DNA from 3 places in the Lysinibacillus sp. NPDC094403 genome. Region 2 is predicted to be linked to each of the others. Evidence: a T-box and tRNA genes for the amino acid it is inferred to sense, from the RefSeq annotation. Region 2 holds a T-box; the other regions hold tRNA genes.
What was found. A T-box is a leader RNA that pairs with one kind of tRNA and senses whether it is charged. The one in region 2 lies ahead of argS (arginine--tRNA ligase), so its partner is inferred to be a tRNA-Arg.
Positions count from the first base shown of each region.

Region 1: it has a tRNA-Arg gene. The T-box ahead of argS (arginine--tRNA ligase) is inferred to sense a tRNA for this amino acid. The anticodon was not compared.
Region 3: it has a tRNA-Arg gene. The T-box ahead of argS (arginine--tRNA ligase) is inferred to sense a tRNA for this amino acid. The anticodon was not compared.

Region 1 is NZ_JBNNTL010000003.1:214,257-221,435, reverse strand. It holds partial or broken gene ACQKMV_RS08155 (hypothetical protein) at 1-96, opposite strand, end outside; gene clpP (ATP-dependent Clp endopeptidase proteolytic subunit ClpP) at 139-729, opposite strand; tRNA gene ACQKMV_RS08145 (tRNA-Arg) at 1,320-1,394, shown strand; gene ACQKMV_RS08140 (basic amino acid ABC transporter substrate-binding protein) at 1,899-2,693, shown strand; gene ACQKMV_RS08135 (amino acid ABC transporter permease) at 2,925-3,629, shown strand; gene ACQKMV_RS08130 (amino acid ABC transporter ATP-binding protein) at 3,626-4,348, shown strand; gene ACQKMV_RS08125 (spore coat protein) at 4,404-5,012, opposite strand; gene ACQKMV_RS08120 (LemA family protein) at 5,229-5,810, shown strand; gene ACQKMV_RS08115 (TPM domain-containing protein) at 5,810-6,562, shown strand; gene ACQKMV_RS08110 (S9 family peptidase) at 6,721-7,179, shown strand, end outside.
Region 2 is NZ_JBNNTL010000002.1:452,818-459,996, forward strand. It holds gene ACQKMV_RS06460 (CynX/NimT family MFS transporter) at 1-773, opposite strand, end outside; gene argS (arginine--tRNA ligase) at 875-2,554, opposite strand; T-box leader at 2,592-2,812, opposite strand; gene ACQKMV_RS06470 (hypothetical protein) at 2,893-3,921, opposite strand; gene ACQKMV_RS06475 (sigma-70 family RNA polymerase sigma factor) at 4,134-4,685, shown strand; gene ACQKMV_RS06480 (helix-turn-helix transcriptional regulator) at 4,666-5,058, shown strand; gene ACQKMV_RS06485 (FtsW/RodA/SpoVE family cell cycle protein) at 5,045-6,277, shown strand; gene ACQKMV_RS06490 (excalibur calcium-binding domain-containing protein) at 6,780-7,179, opposite strand, start outside.
Region 3 is NZ_JBNNTL010000005.1:164,076-171,254, forward strand. It holds gene ACQKMV_RS10720 (alpha/beta fold hydrolase) at 196-1,062, opposite strand; gene ACQKMV_RS10725 (DUF2599 domain-containing protein) at 1,589-2,257, shown strand; gene ACQKMV_RS10730 (hypothetical protein) at 2,458-2,763, shown strand; gene ACQKMV_RS10735 (hypothetical protein) at 3,485-4,249, opposite strand; tRNA gene ACQKMV_RS10740 (tRNA-Arg) at 4,560-4,633, opposite strand; gene ACQKMV_RS10745 (glucose 1-dehydrogenase) at 4,835-5,581, shown strand; gene ACQKMV_RS10750 (hypothetical protein) at 5,683-6,348, shown strand; gene ACQKMV_RS10755 (YqjF family protein) at 6,351-7,049, opposite strand; gene ACQKMV_RS10760 (DUF2639 domain-containing protein) at 7,110-7,179, opposite strand, start outside.

The DNA of each region.
Region 1 (7,179 bases), on a different contig from region 2:
CGTCAAAATGATGGATAGAACAGCCAAAATCGTGGATAGAACGATCAAAGTGAAGGATAGCCCCATCAAACCATACATAAATTTGATGTCGAACAAAAAAAGACATCTCAGAAATAAATCTGGGATGCCTTTAATTTTTTATTTACGGTCGTTACGATCCATAATTTGGTCGATTAAGCCGTATTCTTTTGCACGCTCAGCAGTCATGAAGTTATCGCGATCTGTATCTCTTGCAATGACTTCAAGTGGTTGACCAGTGCGTTCTGATAAAATACCATTTAATTTTTCACGTAAGAATAAAATACGTTTTGCAGCGATTTCGATTTCAGTTGCCTGACCTTGTGCACCGCCAAGAGGTTGGTGAATCATTACTTCAGCATTCGGTAATGCGAAACGTTTGCCTGGCTCACCAGCAGCAAGTAGGAAAGCACCCATAGATGCTGCCATACCTATACAAATTGTTTGTACTTGTGGCTTGATAATTTGCATTGTGTCGTAAATTGCCATACCAGCAGTGATAGATCCACCTGGTGAGTTGATGTAAAGAAAGATATCTTTATCTGGATCTTCTGCTTGTAGGAATAGAAGTTGAGCAACAATTGAGTTTGCAACGTTGTCGTCAATCGCACTTCCTAATAGGATAATACGGTCTTTTAGTAGTCGTGAATAGATGTCATATGCACGTTCACCACGACTTGTTTGTTCAATAACTGTAGGAATTAAATTCATGTTAAATCCTCCTTATAAAGCTAAATTCGATTACTTTTGCTGAAAACACTCTTTGTATTTCAGCTGTAACCTTATCATACACATTATAGTCAGGGAAGGTCAAATGTTAACCCTGCTAAAGTGAAATTAATTAAATCAATTTCGCCTTGCTGTAATGTAGTTGTCGCCTGCACTTTCCCACAGATAAACAATACGTTTTGAATTGTGCCCAGGCCGACGCGATGTCGATCATCTTGGTAATGCTACAGGACGTGACATTTTTACCGATGCAGGTCTGTTAGCCATTTTTTTAGGATTTGAAGGTATTAGGCTAACATCCTTATCTTCATTCTGTAGGTGTTTAGACGGACACTTGCTGAATGGAGAAAAAAATTTAAAATGTTTTACATTCTATAGTTGAATTATGGGCAATACGTTTGTATAATTGATAAGGTCATAAGTTAAAGTACAGTACACTATTTTGCAGGTATGCTTCAAAATGAGGGTTATCTACATCATGCTTTTCATAAAGCCTAGGGTGAGTACTTTTTTTTTGTGTCTAACTTTACTTTTCAGCGGACATCGGCTGAAATAAGTTAAAGCCTTGATTTGCCCTCGTGGTGTAATGGATAACACGTAAGATTCCGGTTCTTGCACTGGGGGTTCGATTCCCTCCGAGGGCGCCATTTTACTGATATTTGATATACTTTTACAACTCAATTCTCCTAATAAGTAGTTTAGCAGCCTGCTTAGTGGAGAAAGAGAGGGTAAAAAATGGGAATACTTCCTAGTTGGCATTATTCCCGTATTTGTTTCCTTTCAAACCTTCAAAAAAGCAACAATTCCAAATTATTTTTTAGTGAACATACTGTACGTGAAGACTAGTTTATACTGGTCGAAAAAAAGAATCCTATCTGAGGGGATTCTTTTTTTTTTCAAAAATATATCTAATTTTAGCATCAATCATGAATGTATAAATATTCATTTTCGGTGCTATTTTCTTTTTTTCATGCCGTTTTATTCTAGGAAATCCAATTTGAATAAATTTTTATGAAAAAATAATTACTTTTATACGAAAGGTTATTGTCTAAAGAGAATAATGTTACTATAATTGACCTAATAGTCTAACATTTCCGAATTGCTTAAAAAATAATTATATTCGGAGAATAATCGAATTAGGGGGAGTAGCTATGAAAAGAAGTTTATCTATGTTACTTGTGGTCGTAGCAGCATTTGTGTTAGTTCTAGCAGGTTGCGGCACAAAAGAAAAGACATCATCAGGTAGCGCGCCATCTGAAGATGGAGATGGTAAGAAAATTTATAAGGTAGGAACTGAAGCGACATTTGCACCATTCGAATCACTTGACGATAAAGGAAATATTGTAGGATTAGATTTCGATATTTTGCAGGCGATTGCTGATGAAATGGGCTTTAAAGTAGAGTGGCAAAATATTGGCTGGGAGCCAGTCTTCCAAACTGTTAAAAATGGTGAAACAGACATCGGTGCAGCAGGGATCTCAATTAATGATAAGCGTAAAGAAACGTTTGACTTTACAGATCCATATTATGAATCTCAATTATTAATTGTTGTAAAAGAAGATTCCAAGGTTAAATCATTAGCTGATTTAAAGGATAAAAAGATTTCAGTACAAATTAATGCTACAGGTCATGAAGCTGCGAAAAAGCTACAAGGTGAATCGAGTCCAAATATTATGGCGTTTGAAAATCAGCCAGTTGCTATCAAAGAAATGCTGAATGGTAACGTGGATGCTACGATTGGTGATAATGCGGTAGTTTATGAATATATGAAAGCTCATCCAACAGAGAAACTTAAAGTGATCGAAGATGATGCATTTGAAAAAGAATACTATGGATTTATGGTTCAGAAGGGGAATACAGAACTTTTAAATAAGTTAAATGAAGGACTGAAAAAAATTAAAGAGAACGGTAAATTAAAAGAAATTACAGGTGTAGACTTTAAGTAATAACTGACTGCATGATGGGGCTTTCCTAAAAGAAATATCATATGATCAAAGAAATTCTATATATTGATATAAAGTAAAAATCCGCATAGACTCCAACGGAAAAAAAGAGACCCGGCAGAGATGGTGGTAAAACTGATTATGCGACAGGAGAACACTGTTGCGGATTTTTTACTTATGAAGGACTTTTAGGCAACTCCTTATTTAATTTTTAAGGGGAAGTGGGGTTTTCGGATGGACATCTTTGACTTACGCTGGGACATAGTCTGGAACTACCGTGATATGTTTATACGTGGTATTGGTGTGACGTTAATTTTAACACTCAGTGGTTATTTTGGCGGGATTTTTTTGGGGCTATTTTTAGGACTTGGAAAATTATCGACTAGAAAATGGATTTATTGGCCATGTAAGCTGTACGTAGATTTATTCCGTGGGACACCGATGCTTGTACAAATTTTATTAATTCACTTAGCGTTGATACCAACCATTTTTGGACATTCATTAGGCTATATGGTGTCAGGGATTACGGCGCTTATTTTAAACTGTGCGGCATACAATGCAGAAATTTTCCGCGCGGGTATTCAAAGTATCGCTAAAGGGCAAATGGAGGCAGCTCGTTCCCTTGGCTTAACACATAACCAAGCGATGCGAAAAGTCATTTTACCACAAGCTTTTAGACGTATGATTCCACCGTTAGGTAATGAATTTATTGCTTTATTAAAAGACTCATCTTTAGTAACCGTTATTGCGGCACCAGATATTTTATATGCAAGTAAGATCGTAGCCGGAGCTAGTTACCGTTTCTGGGAACCATATATAGTTGCGGCGGTACTATATTTAATTTTAACGTATGGTGTAACAAAAATTGTAGCGTTTATCGAAAAACGACTTAGTAATAGCTATGTCCCTCGTAATGCAAAAGGGAGGGAAGCACGATGATTAAAATTGAGAATTTACACAAGTATTTTGGCAAGCTGGAAGTATTAAAGGGCATTGATTATGAAATACAGGAAAAGCAAGTTGTCTGTGTTATAGGCCCATCAGGTTCAGGGAAAAGTACATTTTTACGTTGCATCAATATGCTAGAAGAAGTAACAGATGGTGCAATTTATATCGAGAATGTAAAGGTTAACGAGCCAAAAACAAATATAAATGCTATTCGAGCAGAAGTGGGCATGGTGTTTCAACAATTTAATTTATTCCCGCATATGACAGTTATAGATAATGTCACGATGGCTCCGATGCAAATCCGTAAAATGAGTAGGACAGAGGCAGAAGAACTTGGACATGAGCTGTTGAAAAAGGTCGGTCTTGATAGTAAGGCTTATAACTATCCTGAGCAGCTTTCAGGTGGTCAGCAGCAACGTGTTGCCATTGCTCGTGCTTTAGCGATGAAACCAAAAGCCATTTTATTTGATGAGCCTACTTCGGCACTAGACCCTGAAATGGTAAAAGAAGTGCTAGATGTAATGAAAAATTTAGCAGCTGAAGGTATGACCATGATTGTGGTAACACATGAAATGGGATTTGCTCGTGAAGTTGGTGATCGTGTCGTCTTTATGGATGGTGGCTATATTGTCGAAGAGGGAACGCCGGAGGATATTTTTGGTAATCCACAGAATGAACGAACGAAAGCATTTTTAGGAAAAGTTTTATAAACCAAGAGCAGTCCCTTGTGATAATGCACCACATATGGGACTGCTCTTGTTTTTATTAATGAAGGGGATTTGTTGTAGTGCCGTATGCATTAAGCATCGTTTGCATATCTTGTTGAGAAAATTGAGGTACTTGATAGTAGCCATGCATATTTTGGTAAATAGATAATTCGTATGCCATTTCAATGCAGTTGGGAATACTATCTGCAATAACACGTCGGACAACAGGGTTTGTAGTTTCTGTTGCTGCTGCAGTCATACCTTTTGCCAAACCTTTTTGAGCGCCAAGTAAGAAGCCAGAAATACATTCATCGTTGAGCTCGCTTGCATTTTGCATAGGCTTTTTAGGTTGGCCAGGATTCATTCCATATTTGAAATTATTCCCCGTCTCCATTTGATAGCGACCTGTAGGAACAGATGGATCATGACCTGTGTTATAAGATTCCACAATAGTGTTATACATACCTAATGTGAAATTATATTGGCGATCCAAAATGCTAAGCAACTCTGTGTCCTTAACCTGTGGACGTAAAACAATGGATTGATTCATACAAGCAATGATTGCACCGATTGTTTCATGCAAGTCCATTTGCTCATGTCCACCATGATTTGGGCTTTGTTGTTGGTTGAATTGGTTTGATGATTCGTTATGAAACGATTGTGTCAAAAAAAGCGCCTCCTAAATATCATAGTTTGTTACAGTATTAAGTATGGCACGTTAAATAAATTTCATACGGTATTAATGCATTTGCATATATGTAGAATAGAGATTTTTATTTGCTGCACATTAATGGTAAATAAAAAAGAATGGCTTATTACCAAGTAACAAATATCATTCCTAATTTTGAATGATAGCTAAAAGAAAGCGAAGGAGGTTTTAAAATTGAAAAAAATATTTGGACCTATAGGAATTATCGTTATTATTTTAGTTGTATTGGCCTTACTTTTTATTCCAAAATACAATAGCCTTGTAACGGCTGAGGAAAGCGTAGTTTCGAAATGGGCTCAGGTTGAAAATCAGCTACAGCGTCGCTACGATTTGATTCCGAACTTAGTAGAATCTGTTAAAGGATATGCCAACCATGAGAAAGAAGTTATCGCTAGCATTACAGAGGCGCGTGCACAAATGGGAAGTGCACATAGTCCAAAGGAACAGGCGGTGGCTAATGATGCATTGAACGGAGCACTTAGTCGATTGCTAGTAGTCGTAGAAAATTATCCGAATTTAAAGGCAGATGCAAATTTCCGTCAACTAATGGATGAATTAGCTGGGACAGAAAATCGCTTAGCTGTTGCTCGAGAAGACTACAACAATGAAGTGCAGGCTTTTAATAAAACGGTCAAACGTTTCCCGGGCAATTTAATTGCGGGGATGTTTGGTTTTGAGCAGAAAGAATACTTTAAAGCAGCTGCGGGCGCTGAAAAGGCACCATCTATAGATTTTGGCAGTTCAGGTAAACAATAATGAAACGGTTTATTATCCAACTTACTATTGTTGGTATCATGTTTGCTTTCTCTATGAAAGTGGCAGATGCCGCAATGCCGACACCGATGAAAAATACGTATATTCATGATTTTGCTAATGCCATATCTTCATCCGTTAAGGAAGAGCTCAATCATTATTCAGAGCAGCTAGACAAAGGTACAGGTGCAGAAATTATGATCGTAACAGTGGATAATATTAACGGAGAAGAACCAAAAATGTATGCAACAAAAATGATTCGTTCATGGGGCATTGGAGATGCCAAAAAAAATAATGGTGTTTTAATTTTAGCAACGTTTGGGCAGGGCGAAGGTAAAAATGATGTCGTCATTGCTGTAGGCCAAGGTCTCGAAGGAGCATTACCTGATGGCAAGCTGGGGCGCATCTTAGATACAGTGTTTTATCCAAATGCAAGTGCTGGAGACATTGATAAGGCATTTAAAGAAACGTACGCAGAAGTATTTCAAACTGTCGCGAAAGAGTACAATTGGAATGGAGAGATGCCTAAAAATACAGCTGACAATGAAGAAATGCCAACGTGGATGGTTATTTTAATCGTTATCATAGTACTTGTTGTTTATACATTTATTTCTAACGGAAGAGGAGGAGGGCCGCGTTCTGGTAGACGTGGCGGTTTTCCGGGTGGTTTTGGAGGAGGCGGCTCTAAGGGCGGTGGCTTTGGCGGATTCGGAGGCGGCTCATCTGCTGGTGGAGGAGCGAGTCGGAAATTTTAATATATTCAAAAAGTGAACTCATTGAAGTTCACTTTTTTATTGGTTCAAAAGGTAATTTTATTTAATTATTATCAATTATTGACAATAAGGATAAAGTTGCTATAATTTTATTGTATCGACAAACGATATAACGCGAACTGATATAAGGAGGAATCATTTTGAAAAGAAGGTTTTTATCAGCATCATTAGCGGTAATTTTAACGACATCTGCTGTCATTCCTGTATCTATGCAGGAAGTGCGCGCTGCCAATGAAACTAGTAGTCAAGTAGAAGTAAAAGAGGAACGTTTATCTGCTAAGGAGTTTCTAAATTTAACTGTAACAGCTTTAACATTCCAACATGGGTCAGAGACGATGCGTCAGCAAATCATTGATCAATGGGTAAAAGGTGAAGAATTAAAAGATTTAAGTGTACATATTAAACGTGATGAAGCGGCACGTATTTTAGTAAGAGCGCTAAATAAAGAGGAAAAAGAAACAACACTTGCTGACTATCAAGAAAAAGCAAATAAGCTTGGTTTATTTAATGGTCTGTCAGCTAGTGAAACGATTTCTAAACAAGATGCGGTTAAAATCTTGAACAATGCTAAAAATGTGAAAAATGGTGTTAGCAATAAT
Region 2 (7,179 bases):
TGTAACATCGGTGATAGCCAGGACATCATTGAGAAGAACAAAGATGTTTGTAAGCCAAAGTAAATTAAAATTGTCCAAGCACGGGCATTTTTCCACGGATTTCGTGCTGCATTTTCCATTAATACATCTGTCTCCGGCAGTTCTTGATTTTGTATTGCCAGGAACCATATGCAAAGAGCAATGATAGCAAGTATTGCCCAGCTGCCAAGCGCCATCGTCCAGCTCTCATGAAAATGATTATAAAATGGTATTGTTAGTGCTGCACTCAATGTTGCCCCTGTTCCTATTCCAAATGAATAAATACCTACCACTGTAGTAAAGCGATTCGGGAATTTTTTCTTTATGTAGGCATTTAATATGGGTCCGATAAGGGCAATGGCAAATCCTGCAGCAAAGCTTGTGACTACAAGTAGTTCGTAACTTTCTTTTAAAAAGCGTAGCCCATTTGCTAATGCTAGGATAATGATTAAAAGCGTAATAGCCGTTTTTGTTCCTACTTTTCTTTGTAATGGTACTGCGAATGGTGCAAAGAGTCCCATACAAAACACGGGAATAGATGTTAAAAAGCTCATTTTTGTATTTGATATTTGGAGTGATTCCAAAAGTACATTAAATAGTGGTCCTATTCCTGTAACTGCTGGGCGCATATTGAGCGCAACGAAGAAAATACTAACAACCACAAGTACCATGGAAACACGCAATTGCTTTTTCTCCATACTTACTAAAAACCTTCTCTCTAATAACATGGTCTGAATTTCACTAAAATCTAGCATTATTGTCAGACCTCAAATTTCTTACTATTTCCTTTTACCATTTTTTCTAGTTATGGTCAATTTAATGGCAATTAATGATGAAAAGATGCGGCTTATAGTACTTACATCTTATTAGGTGCAGCAATTCCCAATAATGTTAACGATTCTTTTAAAACAATAGATACACATTGACAAAATGCTAATCTTGATGTTCTTTGGCTGTCATCAACCAATACTTTATTTTGCGCATAATATTTATTAAATAGACGCGCTAATTGCAGGGCATATTTAGCAATTTGTGATGGATCCGCTTGTTCAAAAGCGTTGGCGATTACTTTCGGAAATTGTTCCAGTAATAAAATGACTGGCCACCCTTGCTCACCTAATGTTTCAGACGACACTTCGTAATTTTGTTCATCTGCTTTTTCCAAAAGAGATGAAATACGTGCATAAGTATATTGAATATACGGCCCTGTTTCACCTTCGAAATTCATCATTTGTTCAATAGAAAACTCTATATCATGAAGACGATCATTTTTTAAATCATTAAAAATGACCGCTCCCACACCAACCTGATGTGCGACGCTTTCTTTATCCATTAGATTTGGATTTTTTACTTCGATATTTTGCTTCGCCGTAGCAATCGCTTCTGTTAGTACATCTGCTAATAAAACGATCTTTCCTTTACGCGTCGACATTTTTTTACCATCTTTAAGGATCATCCCGAAAGGCACATGCTGTAAATCTTTTGACCAATCGTTCCCCATCTTCTCAATGACCTTAAATAGTTGGTTAAAATGAAGGGATTGTTCATTCCCTACAACATAAAATATTTTTTTAGGATCATATTGTTGTTGTCGATAAAAAGCAGCTGCTAAATCACGTGTAGCATAGAGCGTAGCACCGTCTGTTTTAGTAATTAAGCATGGAGGCATATTGTTTATTTCAACGACATAAGCTCCATCTGATTTCACAAGTAGGTCTTTTTCTTCCAACTCTTTAACAACAGCAGCCATTTTGTCATTGTAGAACGCTTCCCCAGCGAACGAATCAAAGTCAATCCCAAGCAGTTGATATATGGTCTTGAATTCTTCGAGTGATTCATCTCTAAACCATTGCCATAAAGCTAACGTCTCTTTATCCCCATCTTCTAATGCTTTAAATGCGGTACGTGCCTGTTCATTAAGTGTATCATCCTGCTCCGCTTCTTCATGGAACTTCACATAAATTTTTAACAGTTCCTCTATTGGAGCGGCTTCAATAGTTTGTTGATCTCCCCATTTTCGATAGGCCACGATTAATTTACCAAACTGTGTTCCCCAGTCACCTAAATGATTAATACGAATTGCTTTATAGCCGTTTTTCTCGGCAATGTTGGCTAAAGCATTACCGATTACTGTAGAACGTAAATGGCCCATGGAAAAGGGCTTCGCTATATTAGGTGAAGAAAAATCCAAAACAACATTTCCTTTTGGTTCCTGTTGAGTCCCGTATAAATTTTTTTCTTTTACTATTTGACTAAGCACTTGTTGTGTAATCGTTGGCTGTTGGTAAAATATATTGACATACCCACCTACTACTTGAACTTCCTGTATTAAATCACAGTTTAATTTGTTTTTTATGTCGGATGCGATATTGTGAGGGGCTTTTCTTAGTTTTTTGGCTAGTGTAAAGCAAGGGAATGCCACATCCCCTAAGTCCAAATTTTTCGGTTTCTCCAGTAAATTTTGAATTTCATTGACTGACAGTTCGCTGTTTAATGCCTCAGCAATGCTTTTCGCGATTTGTGTATGCATGTTCATTCTCCTCCCTAAACATAAAAAAAGCTCCCGTCTCTAAAATAGAGACGAGAGCATAGTTATCCCGTGGTACCACTCTAGTTGCCATATAAATATGACCACTTTCCATTGTTAACGAGGTGACTCCCCGATATTCTCTACTACTAATTCGAGAACCATCTCCAAAGTGCGGTTCATTTATGGCTGCTGTATTAGGCTTACACCATCCCTAATTCGCTTTCCAGTAGCTCCATAAACTACTCTCTTTTTCATCGAATTTAACTGTAATTTCGAAAAATTCTACACGAACATCAAATTAAAGTCAACTGTCTATTCAGAATTATTAAGAACTAAATTGTGCATTAGAAATGTTCTGCTGAATAACTAACGATAACACTTTTTTCTGGCCTCCATACATTTCGTACCTTATTTTTCTTGATGTCATAGTACGAGAGTACGCTCTCTTTAGGTATTTCCAAAATACTATGACCCTTTTTATCATCAATAAAACTAGATAAGAAGTAAAACCCTTCTTTTTTTTCATCGAATTTAACGGAGCGAATTTTTGAAAAAATACCACTACTATCTAGTAAAGACTTTACTTTTTTTGATGTGATATCTATTTCTACAACATGCGAAATAGGACTGTCTACAGCTTCATCATAGCTGATTATTACTGAGTTCGCATCTGGTGCCAATGATGCTCCACTAATAAAACTCTCTACATCGACTATATGTTTCATTTTTTGACCTTCAATGTTATAAATATCTATACTGTGTTTGATTGACTGTAATTTTGTTTGATTTTTATTAGCCTCGGTTAGTTTCTTCTGATCTTCGTTTTCGGAGAAAGAGACTACAATTAATTGATTATTATTCGGGTTATAATTAAAATTTAAAACACTTCTATCGTTGTTTTCTTCTTCCCATATTTGTATTTTCTTTGTTTGAAGATTATACGTAGCTATATGAAAATTTCTTAATTCATCTCTCAATAGCACTCTCATAAAGATGATATTTTGCTCTTTGTTTATTTGGATAAAATCAACCTTATTAAATACAGCGGTTAACTGTTTTATTTGATTCGTATTTAGGTCATTTTCAAATAATTGTATTGTATGATCCGATATGCCATCAGTATAATACAATTTATTAGTACGTTCAGAATAAGCGAAAGCAGAATAATCCGCCGTTTCCTTACTTAATAATAATTTACTTTTATTCTGAAACTGGTCAAATTGATAGAAGTTAAATTTCAAACTTTTTGGATCAAACACATTGATGTAAATCTTAGATGCAGAAGCATTATTATCATCAATTGAAAATATTTTTTTACTAAAGACAATACAAATTATTACAAAGATTATCAAAATAAATAAAAATCTTTTCAAAATCCGCTCCCTTTCTACTAAATAAAATTATAAGGATCTATACTGATAAAGTTTTGTCTTTTCACCCTACTAATTAATAGTACCCCTCACTCTTGCCATCTAGAACTCTTCTGTTTTGTTAATAAGTGCTCACAACATGTTTTTTATATAATAAAGTAAAACCAGTACTATTTGGCAGTCGTCTAATGAATGAACACGTAAGGAGGGACGATATGGAGGAAACAATTACAGCAAGTGGATTATCACGAGATCAAGTGATTGAGGAGCTAATGACAGATTATGGTCAAGCGGTTCTTCAGCTTGTTTATACATATGTAAATGATGCTGCCCTTGCTGAGGATTTGACGCAGGAGATTTTTATTAAGTGCTATAAGGCTCTATCAACCTACCAGGGGCATGCTAGCTTAAAGACATGGTTGTGGCGTATTGCTATCAATCATTCAAAGGACTATATAAAAAGCTGGTACAAGAAAAACGTAGATGTTACCGAAACAAATGTGTTAGCGGAAGCATTGAAAACGAATGATTTGCTTGAGCAAGTTGTGAAGAATAGTGAGGACGAGGCTTTGTTTGACCTTGTAATGGCACTCCCCGTAAAGTATCGTGAAGTTATTTACTTTTATTATTTTGAGGACTACTCGGTACAGGAGATTGCCAGCATTTTATCATTGAATAAAAATACGGTGAAGACAAGACTTCGAAAGGCACGAGCTTTGTTACAAAAAGCGTTAGGAGGGAATCCATTTGACGGAAACACGTTTTAAACAAGCCATGAAAAATCAGTTTCAAAAAGTGCAATTTACAGAAAAACATCGTGAAGCTGTGCGTAACGGTATTCACGAGGAGCTTTCAGATCAGGTGCTGTTACCGATGCTACAAACGATGCGCTCGGGTTATGAGCTGACGCAACTTCTTTATACAAAAAACAAAGACGTAGTTCATTTCAATGAAGGGATGATTTATGCCTCGCTTCATCGACTCGAGCAACAACAACTCGTCGTTAGTGAATGGCATGAGAACGAAAAACGATATGTACTTTCAAATAAGGGCGTCAAGTTGCTGGCAAAACTTAACAAAGAAATGTACTTCCCTTCTATTCAGCAATTACTGAAGGAGGCGCGCTATGCGAACGATTAAGGACTATATTCAACACGTAAAGGGACATATTCGCAACAAGGAGGCACACGATTCGGTTGAAAAGGAGCTGACGTATCATTTAACCCAATCGAAGCAGGCTTGGCAGGAAAAGGGACACAGTGAAACTGATGCGGAACAACAGGCTGTGCTTGAAATGGGCAATGCAACGAAGTTAGGTATCTCGCTCAATCAAATTCATCAGCCGAAAATCGATTGGCTACTAGTTATTCCATTTGTGTTGGCAGCAATGTGTAGCTTTTTACCGCTCCTACCAGCTGAGCTCTCGTTACGAGATTATATTATGCGTAATATCGTTATTTTTATTGGTGGAATTGTTTTGACATTCTTTTTAATGCGACTCGATTTTCGCAAGCTAGAGCGCTATTCCACGCATATGTATGTACTGGCATGTCTCTTATTTCTTATTATCTTAAATGGTAATGAAACAATCCATGGTATGATCTTTTTTAAAGCTGGCCCTCTTGAACTTAAAGGCTGGATGACATTACCCCTCTTTTTAATTGCGTTTGCAGGGCTTTTCGCTAAACAAAAAAAATCATTATGGTTGTTACTCATTCTTTATTTTATCGGCGCATTTTGCTACTTGCTATTACCGGATATTTCACTATTCTGTACATATTCAGCAATAGTTGCCACCTTATTTTATGCAAGTAGTTTTTCTCGTAAGAAAAAACTAGCAATTACAATTGCATTTTGTCTCCTATTTGTAGCATTTATCGGCTACTTTATGTTTGGACCATTGAAACCGTATCAGCTTGTACGAATCCATGCTATGTTTACACCAAGTTTAGATCCTAGCGTAGTACTTATTTCAACGGTGATGGAGAACCTCGCTTGGTTTGGCACTAGCAATCAACCGTTAGCTGGTGGAGCACATACTGATTTTATATTACTCACAATTTTACAAACGTATGGGATTATTGCTGGAGTAATCGTTGTATGTATACTTGGCTTCATCATTTTCCGTACAGCACACACACTACGTCTCATTCATAACGAATATGGTCGTTTATTAATTATAGGTGGGCTTGCCTTTTTAACAACGCAAATTGGATACCAAATATTTATGCTATTTGGACTTGTACCCCTTATATCAATGCCACTCCCATTTATTAGCTATGGTCTTTTCCCAATGCTACTAGGAAGCGTTGCGGTCGGCTTGACGCTTAGTATTTATCGTAGGAAATCATATATTTAATAGCAATTATTGAAAATTATGTGCCCATTTTTAAAATTCTTTACTAGTTATTGCACTTCATACAGTTGGATATTTTTCACACCTGTACGAGATGATAAAACCTCGATTCCCATTCAAAGAGGCTGGGACAAAACCTCATTTTCGGCAACGGCTGGGACAAAATTCTTTAATGAGCTGCAGTTTTGAGATTTGTCGAGAACTTTTGAGATTGTTTATCCACCAACATTATCGATTTATCAACCAACTATTTTAATTTATCACCCAACTTTTTTAATTTATCAACCAACTATTTTAATTTATCAACCAACTTTTGAAAAATATCGACATCTACCTTCATGCAACACTCTCTGACAGCACTGATATTTTAGGTCGCTTATGACATAAGCAAATTTTTTTACGCAAAATTAAAATATTTTACATCAAAAAAACGCGAGAAATCAACGTTTTTAAATTGATTTCTCGCGCTTTTTAAGGTTTTGACCAGTTTTGTCCCAGCCACTTTCTAACTTTCACAAGCCCATCCATCTCCATCACGATCATGCTTTTTTTCATAAGCTGGGTGATCGCTACCTACGCCATTTGGATAATCCTTACGAAGTTCAGTACAATTTTTGTATTTTGACTTGCTTCCGTTTGAAGGTTTTGATGAGCTACTTGACCCATTACTAGTTTTAGCAAACGGATTTTGAGAAGTTAAATGTGAATCTATTACATAACCTCCGTACAGTGAAGTTGTTACAAATGACCAACCAGCAATTGTAGAATGAACTAAAACTTCATCGTTTTTCATAAGTTCTCCGATATTATCTCCAGATGGACTAGCTATATTCCTAACAACAAGACCATTTGTTAATACATATTTAGTTGTTGGTTTAGATTCACTCATAAAACTTGTAGAAGCA
Region 3 (7,179 bases), on a different contig from region 2:
ACATTTTTTTCAAAGAAGTTGATTTGACCAATTAAGAATGCACAACACGAAAAAAGAAAAGTGCCTCAAACCCTTAATAACAAAGGATTTAAAGTACTTTTCAGTTGGTTCTAACTTGGCTCTTTTTGATCCTCAAGAAGAGGTCTTTTTATAATTTATTAAAGCTAATCATTTACTTAATCCCACTTACAGTAGTCAGTCGCGACCTGCCTCGTAAAACTTCTGTGCCACCATAGCCGGCCTTGTACGCGTGTCCGTAAAGTGGTCACCGTCGCCTACAATTAGGCGAAACTGCCCGAGCCGTCTGGACATATTCGGATGCCAGCCATAATTCTCTCCTCGTGGTAATGCGTTGTCTTGGTAGAAATAGACATAGCTTTTGGGCGTAGGTAGCGAGTAGAACGTTTTAAGATCTAGTTTCTCGAAAAGCGGCTTAGCCGGTTCCGGAGTAACGCTTTCATACATCCGTTTAGCTTCTTCTAAAGTGGCCGTATTAACGAATGAATCTCGAAACAGGGAAAACGGCATAAATATCGTATCGTCGTTCGAGCTTGCTTTGAGTTCTTCAAAACTTTGTATCATTTGGGGCGAGAATTCATCAGCAACTGATTCTCCGTCTTTCAGTACGAACGCGTCCCAGAAGACAAGTCGCTTTATGCGATCCGGAACCTGTTCTGCAACCTTTTGAATGACTGATCCTCCGAAGCTGTGCCCGACGAGAACAAAGTTACGTAGATTCCATTTTATAATATAATCAACAACGGACTTCGTGATCATCGCATGCGTGACATTTTTATTCGGATCTTCACCGTGACCTGCGTATTCAGGTGTATAGACGTCATGCCCTCGACTGCGCAATTCTGCCGCTACTCCATCCCAGAAATGAGCATCAGCCCAAGAACCATGCACAAGCACGAAAGTAAGCCGTTGCTGTGAGGGTAAACGGTGTCTTTCATCTAGTTCACGGGCAACATTGCTCCAGGGCGACCAATAAGGGGCGTAATAAAAACTGTTGGACATAGACCTATAATCGCTATAGGGAAATTGAGGATAAGAAAACATGAACAAGACACCCTTTCAATTCACATATATTATCAGCTTATGCCCAGTGTATTTGATAGGTTCCCACACTTAATTAATCTTTTTCCAATATGATTTTGATGAAAGAATAGGCTTTTAAAGGTTTTTTATAGTTGATAGTACCCCTTCACATTTCCTTCTATATAATCTTCTCTAGTATTATTGAAGAGTTACATTTGTGTACGATTTTATCCATAATAAAAAAAATTCATAGTATAGCTCCTTTTATTTATTTCTCCGTAATACTATTCTATCCTTTTCTAACGTTTTCTCAAAAAAGGAAAGCGCTGCAAATCCTTAATGTTAAAGGATTTGCAGCGCTTTTTTGTGGCAGATCGACTTTTTTAGTATGGTTTGAAGATATTTATAATATCTTTGAATTTTAGATAATTTTCTGACTCTTATCAATTTTTGTTCAATTATCAACAAAAATTGATTTTGAAATTATTATGTCTAATGATAAGTTATTAATATACCCGGGAAAAAGTAAAAAAGGAGGTATTTAAAATTGAATAAGAAAATGTATTTGTTTTCTTTAAGTTTTATTTTAATATTTTCATTTGTTTTTCCAAGTATTAATATAAATGCAAGTTCTAATAATGCTGAGGATGTATTACCAAGTTTAGAAGAGTCTTTAGAAGTATTGACGTTAGAAGACGAAACGTTATATGAATCTATGACTGATGAAGAAAAAGATGAAATACTACAAAGTACTCAATTTAACTCGGGACAAGGAACACTGCCCTCTGGAATTGAATTTACTTTTGGGGTCCCTCTATATACTAATGAATTTAGTGAGGACGATACTTTTGAATGGGTCATAATTGATTCCGAACTACAAATAAAAGAAAATATAATATTAGACTCAATATCTGCAGCGACACCTAGAAGAATTGACCCAGGTGGGGCTACATATATTACTAGAGCATATTGGATAAATAGAGATGGCTTAAAATCAATCTCTATTTATCCAAATAAATCTGCCAAGGGTTGGACAAAAGAAAAAGCATTCGCAGAATTAAAGAAAAACTTTTCTCACTATTACGACTGGAAAAATGAAGCATCCCTAAAAAAGCAATTTAATTGTCACTCTAGACCTATTCCGCCATATACAGGTAAACTCCCTTGGAATATAGAACCCAGCAAAAAATCTACTAATGTTATCTCATGTAATTAAACAACAAAAAAGAGTCCCCATTCGCATGAATTGGGGATCCTTTTTTAACCACGACAATGCCAAGAGGGTTTGGGTGTAGCAAAATTGCCAACTCCTTAAATTCGCCCTTACAAGTTTATTTACAACAATTATGAACAAATGTTAAGTAGGTAACTTATTTAACTATTTTTCGTTTGAAGATATGAGGAGGGAGTATTTTTATGATTCATTTATTTAGCATAATACTTGGATTAGTAGCTTTGATTGCCCCATTTTTTAATCTTTTAGGATATAAAAAACACAAGAGCAAGAAATGGTTTGCATTTTCTATTATTAGTTTTAGTGCGTGCGCAATCGCAATTTGTTTACAAATTTTTTATAGCTATATATTGGTAGAAAATGGAGAATTAGCTTCTCTGATGGATACAATGGGTACTATAGCTTATGTTTCAGCAATACTTGTCAGCGTTACTATATTATTAAACGTAGTTACATTTGTTTTGTACCGTGACAAAATTGCAAAGTAATGCAATTGGGTAGATTTATTTAATAACGAAGATCGCCAATTTGACGATCTTTTTTTCATTTAAAAGCTGATTAACTGCAGAAGAAAAAACGTGGTGTGCTTTTCGTTAATTAACCTCCAATAAAGCACATTTATCTCACTAGGGCTTATCCTAATATATAAAACTGGATCTAAGTCAAGATTCCGGACACACAAAAGTTAAGTTTTTGTTTTGTGGCAACCTCCATTTATGGAGTGTTCCACATCCCGTATAGCCAGTCAAAGTGAAAAGAACCTTTGACAGACTACACGGGATGTGGGGCGAGAAACTCATGGAGGTTGCGCCCTAAATATGTGAAGGGGAACCAAAAAAATCCTCCATTCAAAATTTTGATTGGAAGATGCTTTCGGAGTCCCATAAATATTTGAGGAACGAAAAAAGGGATTGAATGCCCCTGACCGAATCCCTAATTTCTCTCAAACCCTTATACCCCAAGGCCTTATACCCTGTTTTTAGACGTCCCAGGAGGACATACTAAAATATTGATATATCAATGGTTAACGTATAGAATGTTTACCTTTTGTTTACCTTAACTTTTAGACCACCCATCACGGAGTGGTCTTTTAATAGTTTTTTAGCTAAACCCAAGACATCGATAGACATCCTATCCGTATGTCAATCAACCATAAAAAATAGCCACCTTATCAAATAAATAAGAGAGCTTTATATAATTCTTAATCTATCACTTATCTCCAATTGGCTTTAGTGAATTCATTGGAAGATAAACAGCATTATCGAGTCTTCCTTCTAATTCATCGGTTACTAATATATAACCATTAATTTCATGATCATACCTTGAAAAAACAGTACTTCCCTTTTTCATAATTCTTTCAGTTTTAGATTCTTTTAATGGAACGCCCTTCCCCTCTTCATCTCTTGTTAGTTCATAACGTACACCTCTTTCTCTCGATATTGTCTCAGCGATTTTAAGGTCTGTACCAGGATACTCGTAACAAAATTCCTCACTACCATCACCACTTTCGCAATACTGTAGTAGTTGTCCATTATTTGTATCCTTGAAATTAAAACTCCATGGTCCTTCTAGTTTGAAGTGAGATCCGTAATATAAGCCATCATTAATACCATCGCGAGTAATAACAATATAAGTTGGTTTGTTATAAAAAGATGAACGAATTTTTATTGGTACTTCTTTGAAAACTACCAAATCCGTTGCTTGTACGCGGTATTGCCCCATTTGATAGAATATTTTTTTATCATATTTTTCAATATCATACGTTCTAAAGAAGTTATTTCGCTTAACCACTAACGAATCAAACGTACCATCTGGATTTTTCTTGTACACCTTTATGTCTTTTTTAAAGGTCATTTTTCCTGTTTGGTCTTTTACAACCTCTGCTCCGTCATACATCACTTTTGCTTCTGATTTCGTTGGATTTACTACCGCAAATACAAATGCTGCTAGTAACCCAATAAATAATTTTCTCATTATTTCCCCCTACATAGTTTGTTTTTAGAAAGCAAAATATCTTAGTATTATTTACTATCAATCTATATTCTACCATTGACTCTATAATAATGTTGACATGATTTACTTTAACATAATTTCACCAATCTACCATTCCAGCCAATTCTCTAAATTAGTTCTACTACTTATTGATTGTGGAAGGCCATCTCTATGTTATTCAATGCGATTCTCAAAATGTAATACACAAAGAAAAAACGCCTAAAACCCAGTATTGATAAGGTTTCAAGCGTTCTTCTTTTTGGTTTAATATCGACCATTGATTTGCAATTGACGTCCCAGGAGGGATTCGAACCCCCGACCGACGGCTTAGAAGGCCGTTGCTCTATCCTGCTGAGCTACTGAGACATGATGTTATTTTATATGTAGTCCAAGTGAAGGACAATATTTATTATATGTGCTTTTCATCATAAAGTCAACATTAATTTTACTATGAAGGCAAGGTTTGCCTCAATATTAATATTATATGATTTCCTGTACCCCATTATGCCCTCCTCATCTCTACTTTTGCTAAAATAATGAAAAGCAAAAAAACTGGGGGAAGCTAAAATGTTTAAAGATTTAGTAGTAGTCGTAACTGGCGGTGCACAAGGAATTGGCAAAGGCATTGTACTTGCATACGCCCGAAATGGTGCCAATGTAGTTATTGCTGATGTAAATAAAGAATTAGGGTTGCAATTAGAAAAAGGTTTACTTGTGCAGGGTTATTCTGTTCGTTTTGTTCAAACAGATGTTACGAAAGAACAGGATGTCGTTTCTTTAATGCAAAAAGCAGTTGATCATTTTGGTACTATCCATATTTTAATCAATAATGCAGGGGAATTTCAACATAAATCTCTTTATGACGTAACATTGGATGAATGGAATGCTATGATTCAAACTAACTTAACGAGTGTCTTTTTGTGTTCGAGGGAGGCTGCAAAAGTTATACGAGGAAATGTCAATGGCGGCTCAATTGTTTCTATAGCCTCTACACGCGCTGAGATGTCTGAGCCCCATACCGAAGCCTATGCGGCAACAAAGGGCGGTATCGTTGCATTAACACATGCTTTAGCGCGTTCTTTAGGTCCAGATAATATTACGGTTAATTGTATTTCGCCTGGTTGGATTGAAGCAGGTGATTATGAACAGCTCCGTAAGATTGATCACGAGCAGCATTTATCGGGGCGTGTAGGCGTACCTGAAGACATTGCACAGGCTTGCTTATATTTAACTAGCCCCACAAATAATTTCGTCACAGGCATTAATCTAACAGTTGATGGTGGGATGACTAAAAAAATGATGTATGAAGAATAGCCATATCCTTATTTACTCCTTTCAATAAATTGTTCTTTCATATATGGAAATACCTCAGAGTATTCTACATTAGGAAGAAAATTAGAAGGAGTGGAAATACATTGTACCCGTATTCAAATGTATATTTCGCAAGTCCCTTAAGCACGCTTTATACAGGCTCTTACACAAACTATACTGCACCTGTTCGCCATTTTTTACAGCCGCAGAAAGATTATCGTCGCTGTATCAGTAAGGCTGAATCAGATTTTATGGCAATGAATCGTATATTATGGATGGAGCATGTCAATTGGACGAGGATGACGATTATTAGTATTGTCTTTGGCTTACCTGATTTGCCCTTTGTGCAAGAACGACTGTTACAAAATGCAACGGACTTAGGCAATTGTCTACGTCCATTTTACGGCGACCAAATTGCTGATCGTTACGCTGAGCTAATTAAAGAACATCTTCTTATTGCTGCGCAGTTAGTAACTGCAGCTGCCAAAGGAGATACGGCAACAGCGGATGCAAAGGAAAAGGAATGGTATCGTAATGCTGACGACATAGCAATATTCTTGAATCAAATTAATCCATACTTGAGTGTTGAGGAAGTTCAAAAAATGTTCTACACACATTTAGCTTTAACAAAAAAAGAAGCCGTGACTATGATTCAGAAAAACTATCAAGAGGATATTCAAGTTTTTGATGACATTGAAGCAGAGGCACTTGCTATGTCGGATATGATTGCAAGCGCCATTGTAATGCAATTTTGTTATCTCTTTTATTAACGTTAATAAATCTTTTTGTTTTCCAAAATTGGTGAAAAAATTTTAGCCTGTTTACTCTTCGAATAATGAGCAATCGGTTGAATGCCTTGTATAGATTCCTTCACAAATGGAGCAAGTGTATTGCTTTCAATGTTAATATGGACTCGTTGTAGCTGCCATGGCATATGGTCTATATCAATACGAAATAGTGAACTCTTCCATTTTGACCAAGAGTGATAACGTTCTACTAACCATTTATCAAAGGTAGAACTACTTATTTCACTGGCAATCGGTTGATATGAAATTTTCAACCTTTCATCCTGTGCACCCTGATATAAACTTGTAAAAGAAAAATTGTTCCCTTTTTGTTTTAAAGATATTTTGGAATGGCGATATGCTAAACTGCCCTTTGTGGCTATTTGTACAATAAAACGATTCGTAACGTCTAAGTTGAAGAAATAGATGCCTTTCATCCCGTTATATGTAACATATGTCCGGACATTAAGCTGCAAATGGGTACCTACTCCTGGGAATGGTGGTAGAAATCTTAGTCGTTGTCCTTTTACTTTAAAAATGACAGCACTAAGCCAAGCGTTATTTTCATAGTGATCCAGTTGCAACTCTTGCGGAATGTACTGCACTAAATCCTTAGGTGAAACTGGCCAATGTAGAAACAACACATCTTGCCATATTTGCGTCATAACCCACGATTTACTCCACATAAAATAACTCCTTTCTGTAGTTAAATTCTTTCCTACAAAGGAGTTATTCAAACGAAATGACTATTTTTGTTCTGAATCTAACGTTTCTTTTTCAACATATCTGTAATATAAATTGCGCAGTTCGGATTCT